One region of the Mesorhizobium sp. M0152 genome, then DNA from elsewhere that is predicted to be linked to it. Evidence: riboswitches for the same ligand, from Rfam matches in the RefSeq annotation. Region 1 holds a riboswitch; each other region holds the start of a gene.
The links. Region 1 has a riboswitch for cobalamin ahead of metE (5-methyltetrahydropteroyltriglutamate--homocysteine S-methyltransferase). Riboswitches for the same ligand answer to the same signal wherever they lie in the genome.
Positions count from the first base shown of each region.

Region 2: it holds a riboswitch for cobalamin, as region 1 does, so the genes downstream of both, NKJ26_RS30445 (ABC transporter substrate-binding protein) here and metE (5-methyltetrahydropteroyltriglutamate--homocysteine S-methyltransferase) in region 1, are expected to answer to the same signal.
Region 3: it holds a riboswitch for cobalamin, as region 1 does, so the genes downstream of both, bluB (5,6-dimethylbenzimidazole synthase) here and metE (5-methyltetrahydropteroyltriglutamate--homocysteine S-methyltransferase) in region 1, are expected to answer to the same signal.
Region 4: it holds a riboswitch for cobalamin, as region 1 does, so the genes downstream of both, NKJ26_RS24100 (DUF1636 family protein) here and metE (5-methyltetrahydropteroyltriglutamate--homocysteine S-methyltransferase) in region 1, are expected to answer to the same signal.

Region 1 covers NZ_JAMYTH010000044.1:17,213-22,961, forward strand. The annotation lists gene NKJ26_RS28630 (helix-turn-helix domain-containing protein) at 1-280, opposite strand, end outside; gene NKJ26_RS28635 (hypothetical protein) at 345-698, opposite strand; gene metE (5-methyltetrahydropteroyltriglutamate--homocysteine S-methyltransferase) at 1,131-3,476, opposite strand; cobalamin riboswitch at 3,572-3,772, opposite strand; gene NKJ26_RS28645 (trehalose-6-phosphate synthase) at 4,429-4,758, opposite strand; partial or broken gene NKJ26_RS28650 (IS6 family transposase) at 4,679-5,119, opposite strand; gene NKJ26_RS28655 (M20/M25/M40 family metallo-hydrolase) at 5,297-5,470, shown strand; gene NKJ26_RS28660 (dihydrodipicolinate synthase family protein) at 5,674-5,749, shown strand, end outside.
Region 2 covers NZ_JAMYTH010000055.1:4,818-10,566, reverse strand. The annotation lists partial or broken gene NKJ26_RS30475 (IS110 family RNA-guided transposase) at 1-560, opposite strand, end outside; partial or broken gene NKJ26_RS30470 (ribonucleotide-diphosphate reductase subunit beta) at 711-1,820, shown strand; gene NKJ26_RS30465 (hypothetical protein) at 1,811-2,059, shown strand; partial or broken gene cobF (precorrin-6A synthase (deacetylating)) at 2,067-2,830, shown strand; gene NKJ26_RS30455 (hypothetical protein) at 2,873-3,208, shown strand; partial or broken gene NKJ26_RS30450 (ABC transporter substrate-binding protein) at 3,172-3,627, shown strand; cobalamin riboswitch at 3,730-3,927, shown strand; gene NKJ26_RS30445 (ABC transporter substrate-binding protein) at 4,081-5,097, shown strand; gene NKJ26_RS30440 (FecCD family ABC transporter permease) at 5,094-5,749, shown strand, end outside.
Region 3 covers NZ_JAMYTH010000002.1:32,321-38,069, forward strand. The annotation lists gene NKJ26_RS02325 (ABC transporter permease) at 1-9, opposite strand, end outside; gene NKJ26_RS02330 (efflux RND transporter periplasmic adaptor subunit) at 17-1,021, opposite strand; gene NKJ26_RS02335 (TetR/AcrR family transcriptional regulator) at 1,156-1,845, shown strand; gene NKJ26_RS02340 (hypothetical protein) at 2,015-2,998, shown strand; partial or broken gene bluB (5,6-dimethylbenzimidazole synthase) at 3,082-3,750, opposite strand; cobalamin riboswitch at 3,798-3,976, opposite strand; gene NKJ26_RS02350 (histone deacetylase family protein) at 4,364-5,290, shown strand; gene NKJ26_RS02355 (exodeoxyribonuclease VII small subunit) at 5,294-5,545, shown strand; gene NKJ26_RS02360 (DUF2277 domain-containing protein) at 5,656-5,749, shown strand, end outside.
Region 4 covers NZ_JAMYTH010000028.1:44,911-50,659, forward strand. The annotation lists gene NKJ26_RS24070 (NADH-quinone oxidoreductase subunit D) at 1-120, opposite strand, end outside; partial or broken gene NKJ26_RS24075 (four helix bundle protein) at 187-511, opposite strand; gene NKJ26_RS24080 (NADH-quinone oxidoreductase subunit C) at 597-1,199, opposite strand; gene NKJ26_RS24085 (NuoB/complex I 20 kDa subunit family protein) at 1,204-1,785, opposite strand; gene NKJ26_RS24090 (NADH-quinone oxidoreductase subunit A) at 1,776-2,141, opposite strand; gene NKJ26_RS24095 (winged helix-turn-helix domain-containing protein) at 2,472-3,671, shown strand; cobalamin riboswitch at 3,700-3,904, shown strand; gene NKJ26_RS24100 (DUF1636 family protein) at 3,943-4,377, shown strand; gene cobW (cobalamin biosynthesis protein CobW) at 4,374-5,426, shown strand; gene NKJ26_RS24110 (cobaltochelatase subunit CobN) at 5,445-5,749, shown strand, end outside.

The DNA.
Region 1 (5,749 bases):
CTGCTTCCGGATTCCGGGCGATGGTCCAAAGGAGAGTATTCGCCGCTACATCCGGTTTCGAGCGACCTTGCTCCCAGTTTCGAAGCGTTGCCAGATCGAGGCCATACCTCACCGAGAATGCCTCCTGAGAGAGCTTCGTGCGATCCCGGACTTCGCGAACACTTATCGGCCGCGGCGCATGAACCTTCGCGATCACGCCTGCGGACGACAGTTCATTCTTCAGTGCCAATAGGTCGTCGACGCAAGGAACCGTCACGAACGCCTTGCCGTGATCGACCATCTCCGTGAGTATCGCGTGGGCCGTCCTCAGTGGCAACTGTCTCTTGACGAGAATCCGGGCGGCCTCAGGAGTATTCGCGCCGTGAAGAAAACTGAGGCTCAGTCGGACGGGAGAGCCTGACGACACCAGGACGACGTCCCGGGTTCGCACCCGTTGTCCGAACCGCTCCATGAATTTCGATGTAGTCGACATTAAGCTTCTCCGCGATCACTCGACCGAGCTTGCGTAATTTGGACCATCCCCACTGGACCTCGGCATCGCCCCCAATATGCAGGTCACGGACGACAAGATGATTACTGCCCATCTCCACGTTGCCCAAGAGCTGAAGCACGCCATCGGGCGTGACCACGTCAAAGAGGAGGCATGGGTCCTCCGAAATATCCGCGTCCAGGATGAGTTCGTCGTCATCGGGCTGCACACCAGATCCCTACGCAAGTTGCTTATAGAAGCTAAGTCGGGCGCTGGCGAGGGTCAAGGCCTTACCGATTTTCCGAATTGGCGGGACGCTGGCAACATCCGAATCCTGCCACCTCGACCCGTAGTCTGCGCTAATCGACTGGGGAAGCGGACAGACGCGCAGGTCGCCACCTGAGCGAACGCGACAGGCGGTCTAGTTTAAGAAAGACGCATGTACGATTTTCCGAGCGGCGCGGCCTGTATGTTCCGAAGGAGCCGATATTAAAGCGTATCGTCCAAATTGATATTTCCTGCGCGATTACGTGCCGAAGGGAAGTGCTCATTCTCGCTCGAGTGACTTATTTCAAAGGATGTGATCGCGTATTGGCACATTTACGGCCGACATGCGGCAGCCGGCAACTCACGTCATGGTGAGGAAGGAGAAGCATCAGGCCTACGCTTTCTCCCGGAGCGCACGTGCTGCAGCGACCATGTTCATGAGGGCAGGGCGGACCTCCTCCCATTTACGTGTTTTGAGGCCACAGTCCGGGTTTACCCACAGTTGGGCATCCGACAGTCGCTCGCGGGCAAGCATGACGAGATCCGAAATCTCACGGACTCCCGGGAGGCGTGGTGAGTGAATGTCATAGACTCCGGGACCGATTTCGTTCGGATATTTGGAGCTCGTGAAGGCGTCCAGCAGCTCCATTTTCGAGCGCGAGGTCTCAATCGAAATGACATCCGCATCCATTTCAGCGATCGCGTCGATGATCTCGTTGAACTCCGAATAGCACATGTGGGTATGGATTTGAGTCGCGTCATTTACACCCGTTGAAGCGATCCGGAAGCATTCGACAGCCCAGTCGAGATAGACTTTCCAGTCAGACTGGCGCAGTGGCAATCCTTCGCGAAACGCGGCCTCATCGATCTGGATTATCCTTGCGCCGGACCTTTCGAGATCCGTCACTTCGTCGCGGATGGCGAGCGCGATCTGGCGGCAGGATTCGGAGCGGGGTACGTCGTCGCGAACAAAAGACCAGTTGAGAATGGTCACTGGGCCTGTGAGCATTCCCTTAACAGGCTTTTCCGTAAGCGACTGGGCGAATTGCCACCAGCGCACTGTCATCGGATTGCGCCTCGATACGTCGCCGAAAATGATGGGGGGACGGACGTAGCGCGACCCATAGCTTTGTACCCAGGCATGCTGGGTGAGCGCGAAGCCGGACAACTGCTCGCCGAAATGCTGTACCATGTCGTTTCGCTCGAACTCACCGTGCACCAGCACGTCCAGCCCGATCTCTTCCTGCCAGCGAATTGCAGCCTCGATCTCCTTCTTCAGGAACGTCTCGTAGTCGACATAGCTCAGCTGGCCCTTCGCATGAGCGGCCCGCGCCTTGCGTACCTGCGGCGTCTGCGGGAAGGACCCGATGGTCGTCGTCGGGAACGGCGGCAGCCCGAGTGAGCCGGCTTGGACTCTGGAGCGCTCGGCAAAAGCGCTCTCTCGTCGCTTCATGCTATCGTCAATGCTGGCGATCCGCCCCTGAACAAGCGGGTCATGGATCCTCGTGGATGTCACGCGCGTGGCGGCAGCCTCGGCAGACGCTTTCAACGCGCCAGCCACCGCATCTCTGCCTTGGGACAGGGCCCGGGCCAGCAACACCAATTCGTCGGTCTTCTGGGCCGCGAAGGCGAGCCACGAGCTGATGTCGGCGTCGAGTTCCGTCTCCATGCGCAGGTCGATCGGCACATGCAGCATCGAGCAAGAAGGCGCGATCTCGACGCGGTCCAAGGGCCAGCCGGCGACGATCGATTTGATGCGGTCGAGAATGGCGGGCAGGTTCGCACGCCAGACGTTGCGGCCATCGATCAAGCCAAGCGAGAGCACCAGATCCTTCGGAGCGAGCCGACCCACCGTTTCCAGCTGCTCGGGAGCGCGCACGAGATCAATATGCAGCCCAGCCAGGGGCAGAGAAACCGCGGTTTCGAGATTGTTTCCCAGCGGCCCGAAATACGTAGCCAGCATGATCTTCAGCTCGGGCGCGGCTTTCGACAGCTGTCCATAGGCGAATTCGAACGCAGCTCGTTCGTTCGGGTTCAGATCGAGGACAAGCGCTGGCTCATCGATCTGCACCCAGTCGGCTCCCGACAGCTTCAGCCTCTGCAGAAGTTGCTCGTAGACGGGCAGCAGCCGCGATAGGAGCGCGATGGGACCGAACCCTTCGGCAGGCGATTTCGCCAGCTTGAGGAAGGTGATGGGTCCAAGGATGACTGGGCGTGTGTGAATGCCGAGAGCTTTAGCCTCGAGGAAGTAATCGACCGGTTTCGTTGACGAGAGGGCGAACGTCTGATCATCGTCGAGTTCCGGCACAATGTAGTGATAGTTGGTGTCAAACCACTTGGTCATTTCCATCGCGGTTACATCAGGCCCATGAGCCGCCTGCTGGTGACCAGCGTGTCCACAACCCTCCGTCTGACCCTGGTTGCCGCGCGCCATTGCGAAGTAGATGTCAAGTGGGACCTCGCCGCTATTCCAGCCGTAACGGGATGGAACGGCGCCGACCATGGCTGCGGTGTCGAGCACATGGTCGTATAGCGAGAAGTCGTTCGACGGGATTTTCGACACGCCGCGATCGTGCTGCTCCTCCCAGCTAGCGGCACGGAGCGCCTTCGCCGTCCTGAGAAGGGCGGCGGCGGAAGATTTTCCGGACCAGTACCTTTCAAGCGCGAATTTCAGTTCTCGCCGACGACCGATGCGCGGCACGCCGAGCGTTGCTACAGGAATTTGCTGAGAGACAGTCATGTCATACCCCGATGGTTGGGGCGTCGGTGACAAGGAAGGCGCTAGCAGGCCGGCACCAACGCCGGGTTGCAGCGGCCACCGAGACACCCCGCCCGTGGACGTAATTCGCCGTGGCAGGTCTCCTGGCTCGCGGGGTCATAGCCTCTACCCGTCTTCCCGAGGGTATTCGCCTCAGTGACATGAGTGGGGTTGGCTCGCCGCTAACAGTTGCGGGGGCAGCGCCGGCATCGCACCGGCTTCCCTCTTAGCTCCGCTCCGGCAGCGCCGTGCGGAGAACCACAACCCGCAGACAATCACAGCGGTCCGCACTTTGTCAATATCGCATAACGAAATGTTTATGTCGTTATGTATTCGCTCTTTTACACCTTGTCTTCATTCTGAAATATTCAGTCCGCCCATTGCCGTCGCTGGCACCCCCGCCACCATTGTTCATAATGGTTTCCTGTCAGGCTGCGACATTCCTCACCGTTCATCCATGAAGGATTTCGGACAAGATGGATGGGAGTGACAACGTGGTCGAATGCAGAAGATGGCATTGGTGGCGATGTTTAACGATGCAATCGTGGGCCGAAAGTGATGCGTGCATGGCAGAAGCGGTTGTCTCGAAGTGAACGCCAAACCATGGTGCGGGGGGAAATGGCACGCCAGGTCGTGACCACGACCCCTGGTGACTAGGCAATCGGTGGTAACTGCGCTCGGCGGCAAGAGACCACACTGGCCGGGGCCCGGTCCAAAGAGCAAGGCACGACTGTGTCCCGATAAGCTTTTTAAGCGTCATTCAGGCGGTAAGTATAAGTATCTCATCTCAAAGCGCTAGGCAGTCGAGGGACGCGGAATTGCGGCAAAGCTCGCGTGCTTCATATTCTGCATCATATGGTCGGCAGGACCCAGTTTTTATCCAGTGCACGCATCAGCGCGGTGTGCAATTCGGGCTCGGTCCGAAGGAAGGCATTTAGGCCTCGCTCATCCAGCCCAAGCCGAGATAGTGGAAGTGGTCCGCAGGCACGGTAATCCGGCTCTTGTCCAGTTGCCGAACGAAGTCCGCTGACCAATGGTGGATTGTATACGCCTCAAGTTTATCCATCATCCCCCGCCAGCGTTGGATGCGTTCTTCGCGCGGCATGCTGGCCGCTCTTGAGATCGCTGCAGCTATCTCATCGGGGAGCCTCGGATCTACCAGCAGGGCGTCCTCACCGAAGTCTTCGGCCGCGCCGGCCAACTTCGATAACACCAGAACGCCAGGTCTGGCCGCCGTCGATGACGATGCGCTCCGGCCGGCCATGGCGCGTCAGCACCTTGCGGAGGAAGCGTTGGGCCGCCACCAGGTCACGGTTCTCGCTAAAGAAGAACTCGACCGTGTCGCCGAGGATGTCGATAGCGCGGTAGAGATACATCCATGGCCGCGGACCTTGATGTACGTCTCGTCCATATGCCACTTGCTGCCGACCACACGCTTGCGCCGGTTGAAGCGCTCCAGCAGCTGCGGCGAGAAGTGGGCGACCCAGCGATGCACAGTGGAGTGGTCGACCTTCAACGCGTTCGGCCATCATCTCTTCCAGATCGCGCAGGCTCAGAGTGTAGGCCAGGTACCAGCGCACGCACAGCAGGATCACCGACTGGTCGAAATGGCGGCCCTTGGACATCACGTGCTCCTCCACAGCTGAGGCGTTTTTCTTGCCATGCTCCGCTTACGGAAAGGTTTGCGACAGAGCCGGATCACGGATCGATCAAAATGGCGGCCTTTGAACATGACAAACTCCCGGAAAAAAGAGCAAGCGTCATGCAGCAAATGACCTTTCCGAAAAGTTTGCGACAGAACCATGATGTTCAGCGAAGATTTCTCGTTCATGCTGAACAAGGTCCCCGGTGCCTATTTGCTCATCGGCAACGGTGACAGTTCCGGGCTGCACTCGACGACGTATGACTTCAACGATGACATCCTCGTACGTGGCGCCGCTTTTTTCTACAATCTTGCAAGAGATCATTTCGCATGACGTTAGCGTGAATTCCAAGTCGGAAAGATTTAACAGTCCCGCGCCTCCCCCCTTTGCGAGGCCGGACCTCGCATCGCCAAAAGCTAACTGGACTGGCAACATTGACGAGAACTGGCGCTATATCCAAGGCCAGTTGGCAATGTAAATGACATCAACGCCGGACCGTCGGCTTACAGTTCAACGGCCAAAGAGTTGGAGACACAATGACTTTCCTGCGCGGTTTGTCCGCTTTTCCCATCACCCCCGCTGATCGCGGCGGTAATATCGATGAGCCCGCAT
Region 2 (5,749 bases), on a different contig from region 1:
CGCAGTTCCTCAAGCCGTGCCCGCCGATCGCGGCGCAGCGGTTCGTATCCGAAGATGCCCTGTGCAAACAACAATCCCTTGATACGGTTGACGTGGCTCACCCGTTCGCCGGTTAGCACCTTGCGCTCTCGAGTAATGCGACGGCGGTCTTCCTCTTTCCGGCTGGGGGCCTTGACCATCGCGCACACCCGCGGCTCGCCGCGCTTGTAGGCCAGCAGCGTCCGCACCATGGCTTCGCCGTCGATCCTGTCGGTCTTCGCCCGCCGGCGACGCCGAGAGGTCGCGATCGAGGCGGGATCGACGACGTGGCTTTCGATCCCTTCAGCCTGCAGTACGCGGTGGAGCCAGAACCCGTCGAGACCGCTGGATCACAATGATCGGAAAGTGTCGTTCCGTTCGCGACAGCGCCTTCTCACGAAGCCATGAAAGGCGCGCCAGCAGCCCGGCGACAGCGACGTGATCACCCAGCTTGACCGGCTCAGTTCCAATGAGACGAAAATCGCGCAGAGATTGGTGCGGATGGCGGTCGGTGTTTCGGATCGGTCAGTTGAAATATGCATGGTCGTCTCCACAGGGTTGGTTCAGCAACCTCACTCTGTCAGAGAGCCGATCGCTTTCCACGCCCATGGAATCTACAATCTGAGCCTGCGCGATCTGGAAGAGATGATGGCCGAACGCGGCTTGAAGGTCGACCACACGACCATCCACCGCTGGACGGTCCGTTTCGCGCCCTTGTTGCTTTCGGGTCCGAGGAAGCCCCGCTTGCCGACGCCACGGGCCTCGGAGCCATCGAACGAGGCGGAAGCCGTGTGCGTGTCGACGACAAGCGGATGATCAACGCCCGCGCAGACGTCAACCAGCTCCTGCCGCTCAAATACCGCTGGGCGTGGGAAAAATACCTGTCCGGCTGCAACAACCACTGGATGCCGAACGAGGTGTCCATGCAGGCTGACATCGCGCTGTGGAAGTCGAAAGACGGGCTGACCGAGGACGAGCGGCGCATGTTGAAGCGCAATCTCGGTTTCTTCGCCGCGTCCGAAAGCCTGGTGGCGAACAACATCGTGCTGGCAATTTGCCGCCATCTCACCAATCCCGAATGCCGACAGTATCTGCTGCGCCAGGCCTTCGAGGAGGTGGTGCACACCCACACCTTCCAGTACATCGTCGAAAGTCTCGGCCTCGACGAGGGCGAGCTCTTCAACATGTATCGCGAGGTGCCGTCGATCACCGACAAGGCGGCATGGGCGCTGAAGCACACCCAGCATCTCGACGATCCGGATTTTCGCACCGGCACGCCGGAAGCGGACCAAGCCTTCCTGCGCGACCTCGTCGCCTTCTACGTGATCTTCGAGGGCATGTGGTTCTACACCGGCTTCGCACAGATCCTGTCGCTCGGCCAGCGCAACAAGATGGTCGGCATCGCCGAGCAGTACCAGTACATCCTGCGCGACGATCTGATCCATCTGAACCTTGGCATTGACGTCATCAACCAAATCAAGATCGAGAACCCGCATCTCTGGACCGCGGCGTTCCAGGACGAGGTTCGCGGTATGATCAAGACGGCGGCCGATCTCGAGGCCTCGTATGGCAGGGACACGATGCCGCGGGGATTCCTGGCTGAACGCGGCTCTGTGCGAGCAGTACATGCACTTCATTGCGAACAGGCGCTGCGCGCAACTCGGCCTTTCCCCGGTCTTCGCGGAGGTCGAAAATCCGTTTCGCATGGATGTCGGAAGCCATGGACCTGAAGAAAGGAGAAGAACTTCTTCGAGACCCGGGTGATCGAATACCAGAACGGTGGAGCGCTGGCATGGGACTGAGTGCCGAGCATCATGTTGCACGCCGTCCGATAGCGGGCCTGCCGCAGGCGGAGGACGTATTCGTATCCTGGCTGCTGGCCCAGCCCGAAGGTTCCGATCTTGCCGCGGCCGCGGACATCGACATCCGTCGTCTTGACCGATACGAAGGACGGCATCCAGGCCCGCAGAAGCTGGCCGAGCTGTTTCGGGAGTTCCAGCGCTGCCTGAGCGCAGACCCCGTCGCCGAAGAGACCCAATGAGCGCAAGGTGCTCATCATAGGTATCGGCGCCGGCAACCCGGACTTCGTCACGATCCAGGCGGTCAACGCCATGAACCATGGTGGACGTGTTCTTCATCCCCGACAAGGGAATTGAGAAGGATGAGCTGGCGCGTGTCCGGCGCGAGATCCTCGAACGTCATGTTCGGGATCGGCCATTCCGAACGGTCGAATTCAAGGCGCCGGAGCGCAAGCGAACCGGCGAATATGAGGTGGACGTTTCGGATTGGCATGACGATGTCGAGGCGGCTTACAGCAAGCTGATCATGGAGGAACTCGATGCCTCCGAAACCGGGGCCTTTCTGGTCTGGGGCGATCCGACGCTTTACGACAGCACGATGCGCATTTTGGACCGGCTGAAGGAGCGCGGAGAGTTCGAACTCGACTACGAGGTACTTCCCGGAATCAGCAGCATTCAGGCACTTGCCGCGAGACACAAGGTTGCCTTGTGCAATATCGGCCGGTCGATTCTGATTGACCGGCCGGACGATGGCGGAGGGTTTTCCCAACAATGTCGACAGCGTCGTCATCATGCTGAATGCGGAGAAAGCGCTCCGCGCCGTCGACGGTGATCTCGACATTTACTGGGGAGCTTACGTCGGCATGCCCGACGAAGTACTGGTCGCGGGAAAGCTCAAGGAGGTGATCGACGATATCGAGCGTATCCGCGAAGAGGCGCGGGCCGGCAAAGGCTGGATCATGGACACCGTTTTGATGAGCCGCGGTACGTCATCGTCCGGTTCTTCGCATTGACGACGTTGAAGCGCCCGGCGCTCCGCATTATGATCTGCGATCATGAGAACCACCACCACGATACATGACAGCTCGACCAGCGCACGCCAGAGCGTTTGGGTGGTTCTTGTCGTTGCTCTGAGCATTGTCTTCAGCCTCGCGCTCGCCTGCGCCACGCCGTTTGCGGCAATCGCGACGGTTGCCGGCGCCAACATGTCCCGCCGGGGAGCGCTGCTGCTGACCAGCATCGCGTGGTTGGCAAATCAGGCGGTCGGCTACGTGTTTCTCGGCTATCCGACGACATGGGACAGCTTCGCCTGGGGTGCAGCTATCGGCATCGCGGCTGCCCTCGCCACAGGTGCGGTGCTGTTGTTGCGCGGCCGGATCGCTTGGCGGTAGGCTACGACCAACGCCTTGAGCACATCAGATCCGCCACCAGGGGCAGGAAGCGGCCGCGGGTCTATTTCGAGGAATGGGACGAGCCGCTCATCAGCGGCATCGGCTGGGTCTCGGAACTGATCGAAGTCGCTGGCGGCGATGATATCTTCCCGCAAAAAACGAAAGCCAAGGCGGCCAAGGACCGGGTCGTCACGCCAGAAGAGGTTATTGCTGCTCAGCCCGACATTGTCCTGGCTTCCTGGGGCGGCAAGCGGGTTGTGGCGGAGAGGATCAGAGCGCGGCCGGGCTGGGACCGGATTCCTGCCGTGCGCGACAATCGCATCGTCGAGATCAAGTCTCCGCTCATACTGCAGCCAGGGCCTGCGGCACTGACGGATGGGCTCGACGCCATCATCGCAGCCCTATCCGGCATTCGATGAGCTGGCCGATCCTTTCTGCTTCAATGCGGCGACACGCATCGCAAAGGGCAACATAGCTCAAATCTAGATATGGCCATGGCCGCTTGATCAAGGCAGCGCGATTGGCTACGAGGGAGTGTCGGTTTCCGCAAGGAAATAACAGGGAATTCGGCGCGGTCTTCTTCGGCCGCGAAACGAAACTGCCCCCGCAACTGTAGGCGGCGAGTCCATCTCGATCATGCCACTGGGATTAGCCCCCGGGAAGGCCGAGACGGACGATGACCCGTCAGTCAGGAGACCTACCTACGTCTGTAACTGAACGCGCCGGGCGGGGTTGTCCGGGGAGGTTGTCGATGTCGTTAGCCACACCTGAGGTGCAGCCGCATCATGTCCTTACGGGCATGAGCTCGATCATTGTCGTCCTGGCCCCAGTCCTCCGATCCCCGCCATCAACCGATCGGAGATCTTCGCGCCATGACTGTTTCACGCCTGGCACTCGCTGCCTCTAGCTTTGTATTCTTCACGGCCGCCGCCGGGGCCGAACCGACCAAATATCCGCTGACCCTCGAGAACTGCGGCGAAACGCTGACCTTCCAGAAGGCGCCCGCCTCGACTGTCACGGTCGGACAGGCGGCGACCGAGGTGCTCTATTCGCTCGGCCTCGGCGACAAGGTTACCGGCACCACGGTCTGGTTCAACGAGGTGCTGCCGGAGTTCAAAGAGGTCAACGACAAGGTCGAACGCCTGGCCGACAACGATCCGAGCTTCGAAAGCGTCGTTGCCAAGAAGCCGGAACTGGTAACCGTGCAATTCATTTGGCACGTCGGACCGGACGGCATCGTCGCCACGCGCACGCAGTTCCACGATGTCGGTATCCCGACCTATGTGCTGCCGGCCGACTGCGTGGCGAAGGACAACACGGTCGGCGTCGACGGGACGCGCAGCGAGCTCTTCTCGACTGCGTCCATCCATCAGGGCGCGCGAGAACTGGCGCAGATTTTCGACATCCAGGACAAGGGCGAGCAACTCGTCGCCAGCCTGACCGAACGCGAAGACAAGGCGATTGCGGAAGCGAAGGCGCTCAACCTCAAGGACGTCTCGGCCGTGTTCTGGTTCTCCAGCGCCGAGATGGACATCGATCCCTATGTGGCGGGACGCAAGGGCGCTCCCGCCTACATGATGGACAAGCTCGGCATCAAGAACATCATCGAGTCCGACGAGGAGTGGCCGGTGGTCGGCTGGGAGACCATCGCCAAGGCCAACCCGACGTTGATCGTGATCGCCAAGATGGATCGCCGGCGCTTCCCCGCTGACGACTATGAGAAGAAGCTGGAGTTCCTCAAGACCGATCCGGTCGCCAGCCAGATGGAGGCGGTGAAGAACAACCGCATCGTCGTCATGGACGCGCACGCCATGGACGCGACCATCCGCACCATCGCCGGCATCGAGGTGCTGTCAAAGTCGCTCAAGGATTCCGGACTGGCCCAGTGAGCCTGACCGCCTCGCAAGCGATCTACGTCTCCCGGCTCGGCCGGGGGACGCTCTGCTTCGCGGCGCTCCTCGCGGCGGTGCTTGCCGGCACCTGCATCGGCGAGACGCCGATCCCTGTCTCGACCGTCGTACAGATTTTGGTCAACAAGATCCTTGGTTCGGCATACGTACTCGACCCGATCGACATGGGGATCATTTGGAACTATCGCCTGCCGCGCGCGATCATCGCGGCCTGTTGCGGATCGGGTCTGGCAATCTCGGGCATGGTGTTGCAGTCGCTGCTGCGGAATGCACTTGCTGACCCGTACCTGCTGGGGATTTCCGCAGGAGCCTCGACCGGCGCGGTTGCGGTGACGGTCGCCGGCCTGGGCGCCGGCGCGATTTCGATGTCGCTCGGCGCCTTTGTCGGCGCTGTTGCGGCCTTCACCCTGGTGGCGATGCTGGCGCGGGCGGCCGGCGGCAGCGTGACGCGTCACGGTACCGGTCAGATCGTCCTTGCGGGCATCGCCGGATCGCAGCTCTTCAATGCGCTGACATCCTTCATCATAACCAAATCCGCCAATGCCGAACAGGCGCGCGGCATCATGTTCTGGCTGCTCGGCAACCTGAGCGGCGCCCGGTGGCCGGATGTCTGGCTGGCGGTGCCGATTGC
Region 3 (5,749 bases), on a different contig from region 1:
CAGGGGCATCTTCACCTCATGATCCTTGGGCCGCCACACGGGCGCCGTCGGCGAGCTCCGCGGGGTAGGGCGACACGACCCGGTCCTGCTCGCCGATGCCGGACCACACCTCGACACCGTCCACGCCGCGGATGCCGGCGCGGATCTCGCGCCGCCGCGCCCGGTCGCCTTCGACCACGAATACATAGTTCCCCTGGACCGCAGCCGAGGGGATCAGCAGCGCGTTCTTCGCTTCGCGGGTGACGATGTTGACGTCGGTCGACATGCCGATCCTCAGCGGCGTGTCGTCCGGCAGGCGCAGGTAGACGCGATAGGTTTTCGCCACCGGGTCGCCCTTGGGCGTGATGCTGTCGACCATCGCCTGGAGGTTTTGTCCGAGGAACGCATCGGCCCTGAGGAGCACTCGCTGGCCGACCTCGACGCGCGCGATGTCTTCCTCGTTGACCTCCGCGACCACACGTAGCGGACGCGGCTCGCCGACCCAGAATAGCACGGTGCCGAGTTCGGCAATCTCGCCCACCTCGCCGTCCTGCCTCAACACGACGCCGGGGGCCGGCGCCCGCAATATGTAAGTCTCAAGCCGTGCCTTCTGCGCGGCAAGCAGCGCCTCGGTCTGCGATAGTTCGCTGCGTGCACGATCGAGCGCCTGCTGGCTCGCGGCATTCTTCTGCGCGAGCACGGTTTGGCGTTGGAACTCCTGTTCGGCTAGAGCCCGCCGCGCCTCAAGTTCGCCGAGCGCGGCCTTCGCCTCGCTGTCGTCAAGCTTGGCGAGCACATAGCCGCGCCCGACTCGCGATCCTTCGCAGTCGCATTGCTCGACGATCCTCTCGCGCACCACCGGCGCCACCTTGGCCCAGATCTTCGGCTCGACTGCGCCGCTGGCATAGACGATCTCGGCGGCGTTGCCGCGCTTGGCGGTCACCACCGAGACAGGTGTCGGTCTGAGAAAATACCAGGCTGCGGCACCGCCTGCCGCCGCCGCAACGATGATCATACCCGCAATCCAGCGCCTCAACCGCATGCAATGCTCCTTTTTGGCGGGACTTGTGGCGTCAGACCGACCGTCGGTCTATAGTGCCGGAAAACGTCTTGTCGGCTGCTGCGTTCCGGTCCGTCGATCACGTTTTCAGGAAAGCCGCCGGTGGGGGAACCTTATTGACCAGAGCCAGAAAAGCGCCCGAAATACGCACCGCCGAGCTTCTCGACTGCGCACAGCGCTTGTTCTTCGAGCGCGGTTATGACGACACGACGGTAAACGACATCATCCGCGCGGCCGGCCTGTCGAAGGGAGCCTTCTACCATTACTTCGCCTCCAAGGAGGCACTGCTGGAAGCGCTCGCGGCGCGGCTTGCCCGAGACAGCCTCGCCGAGCTGCAACCCATGCTCGACAATCCATCGCTCGACGCGGTCGGCCGGCTCAACGCGCTTTTCGCAGGTTCCCAGCGGCTGAACGTCGAACTCGCGCCGCAACTCAGGACGACCTTTGCGGTCCTGTTTCGGCCCGAGAACGTCGTGCTCTTCCACCGGGTCGACCTGGCCGCCAGGCAGCTTGCCCTGCCGTTGATCGCTGATCTGCTGGCGAAGGGCAGCGAGGAGGGCGCTTTCGACGTACCCGACCCCCTGGCGTTCGCCGACATGCTGCTGCAGATCAGGCTGATCTTTCGCGACGTGATGCATAGCGCGCTGCGCCAGGCCGACCAAGGAAACATCGAGGAGGCCGCACGCCTGCTCGACGAACGCCTGAGGCTATACGGCGTCGCGATCGATCGCCTGCTCAAGCTGCCCGACGGAACGATCAAAGCCGTGGAGCCGGGATTTGCCCGCGCTTTCCTGCAGGCGGGCTAGCCATCTTGCTTTACCAGGATCGAGGTTCCGCTTCCGGACGGAAAAGCGTTTCACAGTTTTCCTGGAATTGCACTCAATCGCGGCAGTTGCGCGGCGTCACGTCCCGCGATTGACAATCGCCGGGTTGGGCGCATGCTCACCAGAAGTCTCTCAGCGGGAGATTCGGGGCATGTGGGATTTCGATATCGGCAGGTCGGTGTCCATCATGATACGGACATGGCCGTTCATCGTCTTTCGCATGATCGTCTATTTCGGCATCACGCTGGCCTACATCATGGCGACGGGAACGGGTGCCTCCGTCGGCTACGGTCTCGGCCATATCTCCACCGATCCCGACGGGCCGCTGTCCTTTGCCTTATGGGGCGGCGTGGTCGGCTTCGGCGTCGTCTCGATCGCCGTTTACTGGATCCGCGAATACATCCTCTATGTCGTCAAGGCCGGCCATATCGCCGTCATGGTGCATCTGATCGACGGCCGGGATGTCCCCGATGGTCAGAACCAGATCGCCTATGCCAGGCAAGTCGTCACAGAGCGTTTCGCCGAGGCCAACATCCTTTTCGTCATCGACCAGCTGGTCAAGGGCGCCATCCGCGCCATCACCGGCTTGCTCGGCGGCGTTGCCGCCTTCCTTCCTATTCCGGGCCTGAGCGGCTTGGTCTCTTTCCTCAACACGGTGGTCCGCCTGTCGCTGACCTATGTCGACGAGATCATCCTCGGCTACAACATCCGCCTCAATTCGTCCTCGCCGTTCGAGACGGCCAGGCAAGGTGTCGTGCTCTACGCCCAGAACGGCAAGACCATGGTCAAGAACGCCGTCTGGCTGGCAGTCATCATGTGGGGCGTCTCCTTCGTGATTTTCCTGCTGATGCTGGCGCCGGCCGGCGCCATTCTTTTCCTGATGCCCGGCCAACTCGCCGGCTGGGCTTTCGTGCTCGCCATCGTTTTCGCCTGGGCTTTCAAGGCGGCCTTCATCGAACCCTTTGCCATCGCCTGCCTGATGCAGGTCTATTTCAAGACCATCGAGGGCCAGGTGCCCGACCCCGCCTGGGACGACCGGCTGGCCGAGGCGTCGTCGAAGTTCAGGGAGCTCAAGGACAAGGCGCTGGCCTCCTTCGGCGGCTCGCGCTGGGGCACGGCCGGCGCGACATCCTGATCCGCGGGGCTGGCGGTCGCAGGTGCGGGGCTAACCGGGTTGAGGCGCGCCACGGTGGATTTGAGCGGCGCCTCGCCTGGGCCGCCAAAAATCTCGCTCATGATCAATTCGGGCAGCGGCCGCCGCCGCCCCCAGCCATGCGTTTCGAGATCCGGCCTTGGCGCGAACTCCGAGACGCGGCCGACGCAGAGGTAAGCGACCGGCGTCACATGCTCGGGAATCGACAGCAGGCTTTTCAGCGCCTGCGCCTCGATGATGCTGACCCAGCCGACGCCGACGCCTTCGGCGCGCGCCGCCAGCCAGAAATTCTGCACCGCGCAGACCGTGCTGTAGAGATCCATCTCCGGATTGTGCCAGCGCCCAAGCGGCGAGTTCTTCGAGCGCTCGCGGTCGCAGGTGATGCAGATGTTGAGCGCGCTTTCGCAGATGCCTTCCAGCTTGAGCTTGCGATAGAGCGCCTGCCGCTCTGCCGCGATGGCGGGCAATTCCTGTTCGCGCGCCGCCAGGAACAGGTCGCGCACCTCCGCCCGTCGTGCGGCATCGCGAATGACGATGAAATTCCATGGCTGCATGAAGCCGACCGACGGCGCGTGGTGCGCGGCAAGCAGCAGCCGCGCCAGCAATTCGTCGTCGAGCGCTGTGGGCAGGAAATGGCTGCGCACGTCGCGCCGCGTGAACATGGCGCGATAGACCGCGTCGCGCGCCATCTGGTCAAATCCATCGCCCATAGGAGCGGTCATGGTGTCCGGCATCGCTTGTCCCCTTGCGATTGCTATGATGCCAGCCGCCTGACCATGCGGATGACGATGCCTGCCAGGCCGGTCTTCTGGCTCGGGATCAACCCGCGTCCGGTGCCTTCCCGTCATCGACAGTGGCATTTGCCGGCGCGGTCCCCCTTACAGCGTTGGGCACGCCACGGAGTTCAACCGTGTTCCCGATTCTCCCGCTTGCGCGGGCACCAGGCAGTGGCCGCGACCTTACGACGAAGCGCCGGCGCCGCCAATCCCCTCGGCGACATGAACAGGGCTCCGAACCCAGCTTGGCAAAAGGCCTGACGGCGGCCAATGCCGTCGTGCCGACAGCTTTTTGTGCGCCGGCAGCTGTTCACGGTAGGAATTTTTTCCTTGATACCGTGACCGCCGCTATGCTAGATATTCGTCCATGGTGCTGATTTGCGCGAATGACCCACCGCACAGGCGGGTTTTTCGTCTGATGGTTCTCAAACCAGCGCGCCGGCGAACGCTCCGAAGGAACCCGCTAACCCCGATTCGTGCCCTGGCGACAAGAATGGACGCAGGTGCGATTTCCCCAGCCATCAAGCCGCAACGCATGGCCATTGCGCCGTCAGGGCACTAGATAGAAAACATGGCCACCCGTCTCTACACCCATCCGATCTTTCTCGAGCACATCACGCCACCCGGCCACCCCGAGCGGCCTGATCGTTTGCGCGCCATCGAACGGGTGCTCGATGACGAAGCCTTCGCCGCGCTCGACCGCGTCAAGGCGCCTCAAGGCGATGAGGCCACCATCCTCTACGCGCATCCCGCCGACTTCGTCGCGCGCGTGCGCGCCGCCATTCCCGACGAAGGCATAGCTCGCATCGATGCCGACACCACCGCCAGCCCGAAGAGCTGGCAAGCGGCGATCACCGCGATCGGCGCCGCCAACGCTGCCGTCGACGACGTCTTTTCAGATCGCGCCGATAATGTTTTCGTCGCCGCCCGCCCGCCCGGCCACCATGCCGAGAAAACCACCGCGATGGGGTTCTGCCTGTTCAATACCGCTGCGATCGCGGCGCGCTATGCGCAGAAGAAGCATGGCATCGAGCGCGTCGCCATCGTCGACTGGGACGTGCACCACGGCAACGGCACGCAGGACATTTTCTGGGATGATCCGTCGGTGCTCTATTGTTCGACGCACCAGATGCCGCTCTATCCCGGCACCGGCGCGAAGACCGAGACCGGCGCCGGCAACATCGTCAACGCCCCGTTGGCGCCGCAGACCGGCAGCGAGGTCTTTCGCGATGCCTTTCTGTCGCGCGTCCTGCCGGCGCTAGACAATTTCGCGCCCGACCTGATCATCATTTCGGCCGGTTTCGACGCGCACCATCGCGATCCGCTGGCCGAGATCAATCTGACCGAGGACGATTTCGACTGGGCGACCGGCCAACTGATGCAGCGCGCCGCGCGCCACAGCGGCAACCGCCTCGTCAGCCTGCTCGAGGGCGGCTACGATCTGCAGGGATTGGCATTTTCGGTCGCCGCCCATGTCGGGCGACTGATGAAAGGATGAATGATGGCTGATGCGACCAACGAAGACGTCAAGGCGATGAGCTTCGAACAGGCACTCGAGGCGCTGGAGAAGATCGTCGATGACCTCGAGCGCGGCGACGTGCCGCTCGACCAGTCGATCCGGATCTATGAGCGCGGCGAAGCGCTGAAGGTGCATTGCGACCGGCTGCTGAAGTCCGCCGAGGACAAGGTCGAGAAGATAAGGCTGTCGCGCGACGGCAAGCCTGTCGGCACCGAACCGCTGGATGCGGATTGAGGCGTCCCCCAACGACGGTCTCGTCTCACCGACTTTTGGACACCATGATGATTAGGGATAAAGCTCGTCTCGATTGAAACGGCTCCACGGCAAGAGGAGATTAGGAAGCGATGTGCAGAAACATCAAGACCCTGTTCAATTTTGATCCGCCGGCAACCAATGACGAAGTCCGCGATGCGGCACTTCAGTTTGTCCGCAAGCTGA
Region 4 (5,749 bases), on a different contig from region 1:
CGGATCGACGCGATCGACGACTTCGCCGTCGAGCTCAAGAACCAGCCTCAAAACACCATGCGCAGCAGGGTGTTGCGGGCCGAAGTTGATGTTGAAGTTGCGGACGGAGGTTTCAGCCATTCTGGCGCCTCTGGCGAAGAGTCAGTAGTGAGTAGTGAGTAGTGATCATCAATCTCAATGCCTGCTTCATTCCGCCTGCTTGGCCTGCACTGTTCGGATAAGAGATCTCGTCATTTTTCCAATCTCTTCGCATCGCAGCAGCAGTTCAATCTCATTCTTTTCGCAGCAAGCCAACCCGGCATGCCAACAGTATGTGTGTTTCCAGTTCCTTCAACGAGCCTTGCGCCATGCGCAAAAATTGAACGAACGACCCTCTGTTTTCCCGACCGTATCCCTCTGCGACATTCGCTGCGATCGAAACCGCCGATCGGCGCATCTGAGAGGTCATGCCGTAGATCTCTTCCTTCGGAAATTCCTTGGTGTGACGGTAACAATCTTCAGCAAGCGTCATTGCCGATTGCCACACTTTCAAGTCCCGATAGGATTCGATCCGTTGCTCCAATTCTTCTCCTACTGACTACTGACTACTTCCCTACTCACTGTTTCGCCTTTTCATCCCCGGGCAGCACGTAGTCGGTGCCTTCCCATGGCGAGAGAAAATCGAAATTGCGGAATTCCTGCTTGAGCTCGACAGGCTCGTAGATGACGCGCTTGGCCTCGTCGTCGTAGCGCACTTCGACAAAGCCGGTCAGCGGGAAATCCTTGCGCAGCGGATGGCCTTCGAAACCATAATCGGTCAGCAGGCGGCGCAGATCCGGATGGCCCGAGAACAGCACGCCGTAGAGATCGTAGGTCTCGCGCTCGAACCAATCGGCGCCGGGGAACACCCCGGTGATCGACGGCACCATCGTCTCCTCGTCGGCCTGCACCTTGACCCGGATGCGCACATTCTGCTTCGGCGACAACAAATGATAGACGACGTCGAAGCGCTTGGCCCGCGACGGATAGTCGGCGCCGCAAACATCGATGATCGAGATGAACTGGCAGCGTGCATCGTCGCGCAGGAAGGTCACCACTTCGACCAGATCGCGTGGCTCGACATGGATAGTCAGTTCGCCATAGGCGATATCAGCGTCACTGACGCGGCCAATCAGTTTCTCGCCGAGATAGGTCGACAATTCGCTCAGGGATGCGGCCATGAATTTACCGTTCGATCGTGCCGGTGCGGCGGATCTTTTTCTGCAGGAGGAGAATGCCGTAGAGCAGCGCTTCGGCGCTCGGCGGGCAGCCTGGCACATAGATGTCGACCGGCACGACGCGGTCGCAGCCGCGCACCACCGAATAGGAATAGTGGTAGTAGCCGCCGCCATTGGCGCAGGAACCCATCGAGATGACGTAGCGCGGCTCCGGCATCTGGTCGTAGACCTTGCGCAGCGCCGGCGCCATCTTGTTGGTCAGCGTGCCGGCGACGATCATGATGTCGGACTGGCGCGGGGACGCGCGCGGAGCGACGCCGAACCGCTCCGAGTCGTAGCGCGGCATCGAGGTGTGAATCATCTCGACCGCGCAGCACGCAAGGCCGAACGTCATGAACATCAGCGAGCCGCTGCGCGCCCAGGTGATCAGCGCTTCGGTCGAGGTGACGAGAAAGCCCTTGTCCGCGAGTTCGTTGTTGATCTCGAGGAAGAACGGATCATCGGACCCAACCGGCCTGCCGGTATTGGGATCGATCAGACCCTTTGGCTTCGGCGCGACGAGCGTGCCGGAACTGTCGCTCAATCCCATTCGAGCGCTCCTTTTTTCCATTCATAGGCAAAGCCGATTGTCAGCACCGCCAAAAACACCATCATCGACCAGAAACCGAGCATGCCGATCTTCGAGAAAGACACCGCCCACGGGAACAGGAAGGCCACTTCCAAGTCGAAGATGATGAACAGGATCGACACCAGGTAGAAACGGATGTCGAATTTCATGCGGGCGTCGTCGAACGAGTTGAAGCCGCATTCATAGGCGGAAAGCTTCTCGGGATCGGGGTTGCGGTACGCCACCAAGAAAGGCGCGGCCAGCAGCGCCAGGCCGACAACCAGCGCCACGCCGATGAACAGGACGATGGGCAAGTACGAACTCAACAGTGCGTTCATGCTGCGGCTTTCCGTTGGCGCCAATCCATTTTGATTACAGCACCGGACCTTAATGCGGAAGCGTGACAGTTTAACCGCTGAACCGTTTTAAGGGCCTATGCTGCAACGCGGCGAGGGTTAGCGCAGCACTTCCAGCGAAGCAAGTCAAACCTTGTTCAAAACACGGTGCTGGATGGCATATCGAGGAAAACTGGTCCGATCCGCTCCTGTTTGATTTCCTTCGCTTTTTACTCCACTTTTCTCTCCTGACATATATGCCGCCAAAACCCTGCTAGCATCCCGCGGAATCACAGCCCTGCCCCGCTCCAACCCCATCAGAGTCGCCTGAGGATGAAGGAAAAAATCTCGCTTGCCACGGCCCGGCGCATCGCGCTCGCCGCTCAAGGGTTCACCGATCCCCGCCCTGCCGGAACGCCCGACCGCCGCCACTTCGCCCGCGTGCTTTCCCGCACCGGCCTGCTGCAGATCGATTCCGTCAGCGCGGTGGTGCGCGCTCATTATATGCCGCTCTATTCGCGCCTTGGCGCCTACCCCTTTGCTTTGCTCGACAACGCCGCGGTGACGCGCAAGCGCACGGTGTTCGAATATTGGGCGCACGAGGCCTCCTTCCTGCCGGTCCAGACATACCCGCTGATGCGCTGGCGCATGGAGCGCGCCGAACGCGGCGATGAAATGTACCTGGGCCTCGCCAAATGGGGCCGCGAGCACGCCGCCTATATCGAAGAGATCTACCGCGAGGTCGCCGAGCGCGGGCCGATCGCCGCCTCGGCGCTGGAAGGCCAGAAGGGCTCGGGCGGCTGGTGGGGCTGGAGTCATGCCAAGCATGCGTTCGAATGGCTGTTCTGGGCCGGGCGCATCACCACGGCGCACCGCCGCGGTTTCGAGCGCTTCTACGATCTCCCCGAGCGCGTGCTGCCGCAGGCGATCCTCGACCTGCCGGTGCCTGCCGCCGAGGACGCGCACCGCGAATTGCTGCGCATCTCCGCCCGCGCCCACGGCGTGGCAACGTCCGGCGACCTGCGCGATTATTTCCGGCTGTCTCCCGCCGACATGAAAGGCCGGCTGGAGGAACTGGTTGAAACAGGCGAATTGCTGCCGGTGCGCGTCGAAGGTTGGGACAAGCCGGCCTATCTCCATAAGGACGCTCGCCTGCCGCGCAAGATCGAAGCCCGCGCCTTGCTGGCGCCGTTCGATCCGGTCGTCTTCGAACGGTCGCGCTCGGAGCGGCTGTTCGATTTCCACTACCGCATCGAGATCTACACGCCGGCCGAAAAGCGCCAGTATGGCTACTACGTCCTGCCGTTCCTGCTCGGCGACAGGATCGTGGCGCGTGTCGACCTCAAGGCAGACCGGCCGGCCAGCGTGTTGCGCGTCCACGCCGCCTATGCCGAGCCCGGCGCGCCGGCCGGGACTGCCGCCGAACTGTTCGAGGAGCTGAAGCAGATGCAAGGCTGGCTCGGGCTCGAACGCATCGAAGTGACGCCGGCCGGCGACCTCGGACAGCCCCTCGCCGACATTGCCGCGTCGTAGACGTGCGTTGACACGGCTGTCCCGACAAGCCTAAATCCGGTCAGACGGTCTCTTCTCTTCAAAGGGAGGAGCCAAGAGGGAATGCGGTGCGGGACAAAATCCCAAATCCGCGGCTGTCCCCGCAACTGTAAGCGAAGAGCCAAGGCCGAAAGCCACTGGGATGTTCCCGGGAAGGCGGCTACCCAAGGCGATGACCCGCGAGCCAGGAGACCTGCCGTCTGAGGTACAAGAATCCGATCGCCTGGCGGGTTTTCCGGGCAAGGAGCCAGATTTGGGACGCGACAGCGGTTTTCCGGCTGAGACAACGGATATCAGGTCGGGTCATGGCGATGCCTTGACGGGCGTGACCGTGATCGTCTGCGCCTCCTGCCGCGACGAAACCGGTTCCGACGCCCATCCCCGTGCCGGCGAACGTTTGGCCGAAGATACGCGCCAGGCTGCAGCCAGTGACACTATCCGCATCCGCACGGTCGAATGCCTCGGCAATTGCAAGCGCCGGCTCAGCGCCGCCATCCTGCGCGACGGCTGCTGGAGCTACGTCTTCGGCGACCTGACCGCGACCAGCGGCGCCGATCTCGTCACCGGCGCAAAACTCTTCGCCACATCCACGGACGGCCTCATCCCATGGCGCGGCCGACCCGATAGCCTCAAGCGCGGCCTCGTCGCCCGCATTCCTCCCCTCGACATGCTGAAGGACCAGACATGACCGTCCCAGTTTCCGCCGCCAATTTCTCCCGCGTTCCCTGCACCGTCGTCACCGGCTTTCTCGGCGCCGGCAAGACGACGCTGATCCGCCATCTCCTGGAAAACGCCGGCGGCAAGCGGCTGGCCATCATCGTCAACGAATTCGGCGACATCGGCATCGACGGCGAGATCCTGAAGGGCTGCGGCATCGACACTTGCCCGGAGGAAAACATCGTCGAACTGGCCAATGGCTGCATCTGCTGCACCGTCGCCGACGATTTCGTCCCGGCGCTCGACCGGATCCTGTCACTGACGCCGAAGGTCGACCATATCCTGATCGAAACCTCCGGCCTCGCTCTGCCCAAGCCACTGGTCCAGGCTTTTCAATGGCCAACGGTGAAGAGCCGCGTGACTGTCGACGGCGTCATTGCCGTGGTCGACGGACCGGCACTGGCCGAAGGCCGCGTCGCCAACGACATGGACGCCCTTCAGGCGCAGCGCGCCAAGGATGAGACGCTCGATCATGACGACCCGGTCGAGGAAGTGTTCGAGGACCAGATCGTCTGCGCCGACCTCATCATCCTGTCGAAGAGCGACCTGATGGATAAGGCCGGTTCTGCCCGCGCCAATGCCATCATCAACGAGCACTCCGCCCGCGCCGTGAAGATCGTGCCGGTTTCGCAGGGCAAGGTCGATCCCTCCGTACTGCTCGGGCTCGGTCTCGCCGTCGAGGACGACATCGAGAACCGTAAGTCCCATCATGACGGCGCATTCGACCATGAGCACGACGACTTCGACACGTTCATTGTCGACATTGCCTCGATCGCCGATCCGGACGAGCTGGCAAAACGCGTCGCCACCGCCGCCGAGGAAGAAAACGTGCTGCGCGTAAAAGGTTTCGTCGAGGTCGGCGGCAAGCCGATGCGGTTGCTGCTGCAGGCCGTCGGGCCGCGCGTCAACCATTACTATGACCGCGCCTGGACGGCGCAGGATGATCGCCGCTCGCGCCTCGTCGTCATCGGCCTGAAGGGGCTGAACCGCCCGGCGATCGAACGTATACTCGCCGGCTGACGCAAAGCACGGGCCGCGATGCATATCCTCACCACGACCTCCGCCTCGCTCGACGATCTCGCCGAGCCGGTCGATCTGCGGCAGACGCCGGCGGACATAGTGGCCTTGTCCTTCACCGACAGCGATCTCGCCGGACTGGCGGCGGCGTGGAAGGCCGACGCGGATCGCCTGCCTTCGATGCGGCTGGCGGCACTGCGTGACCTGCGCCATCCAATGTCCGTCGACCTCTGGGTCGACAGCGTCGCCCGCCACGCCAAGATCATCCTGGTGCGCATCCTCGGCGGCTACGACTGGTGGCGCTACGGCTGCGACCAGCTCGCCTC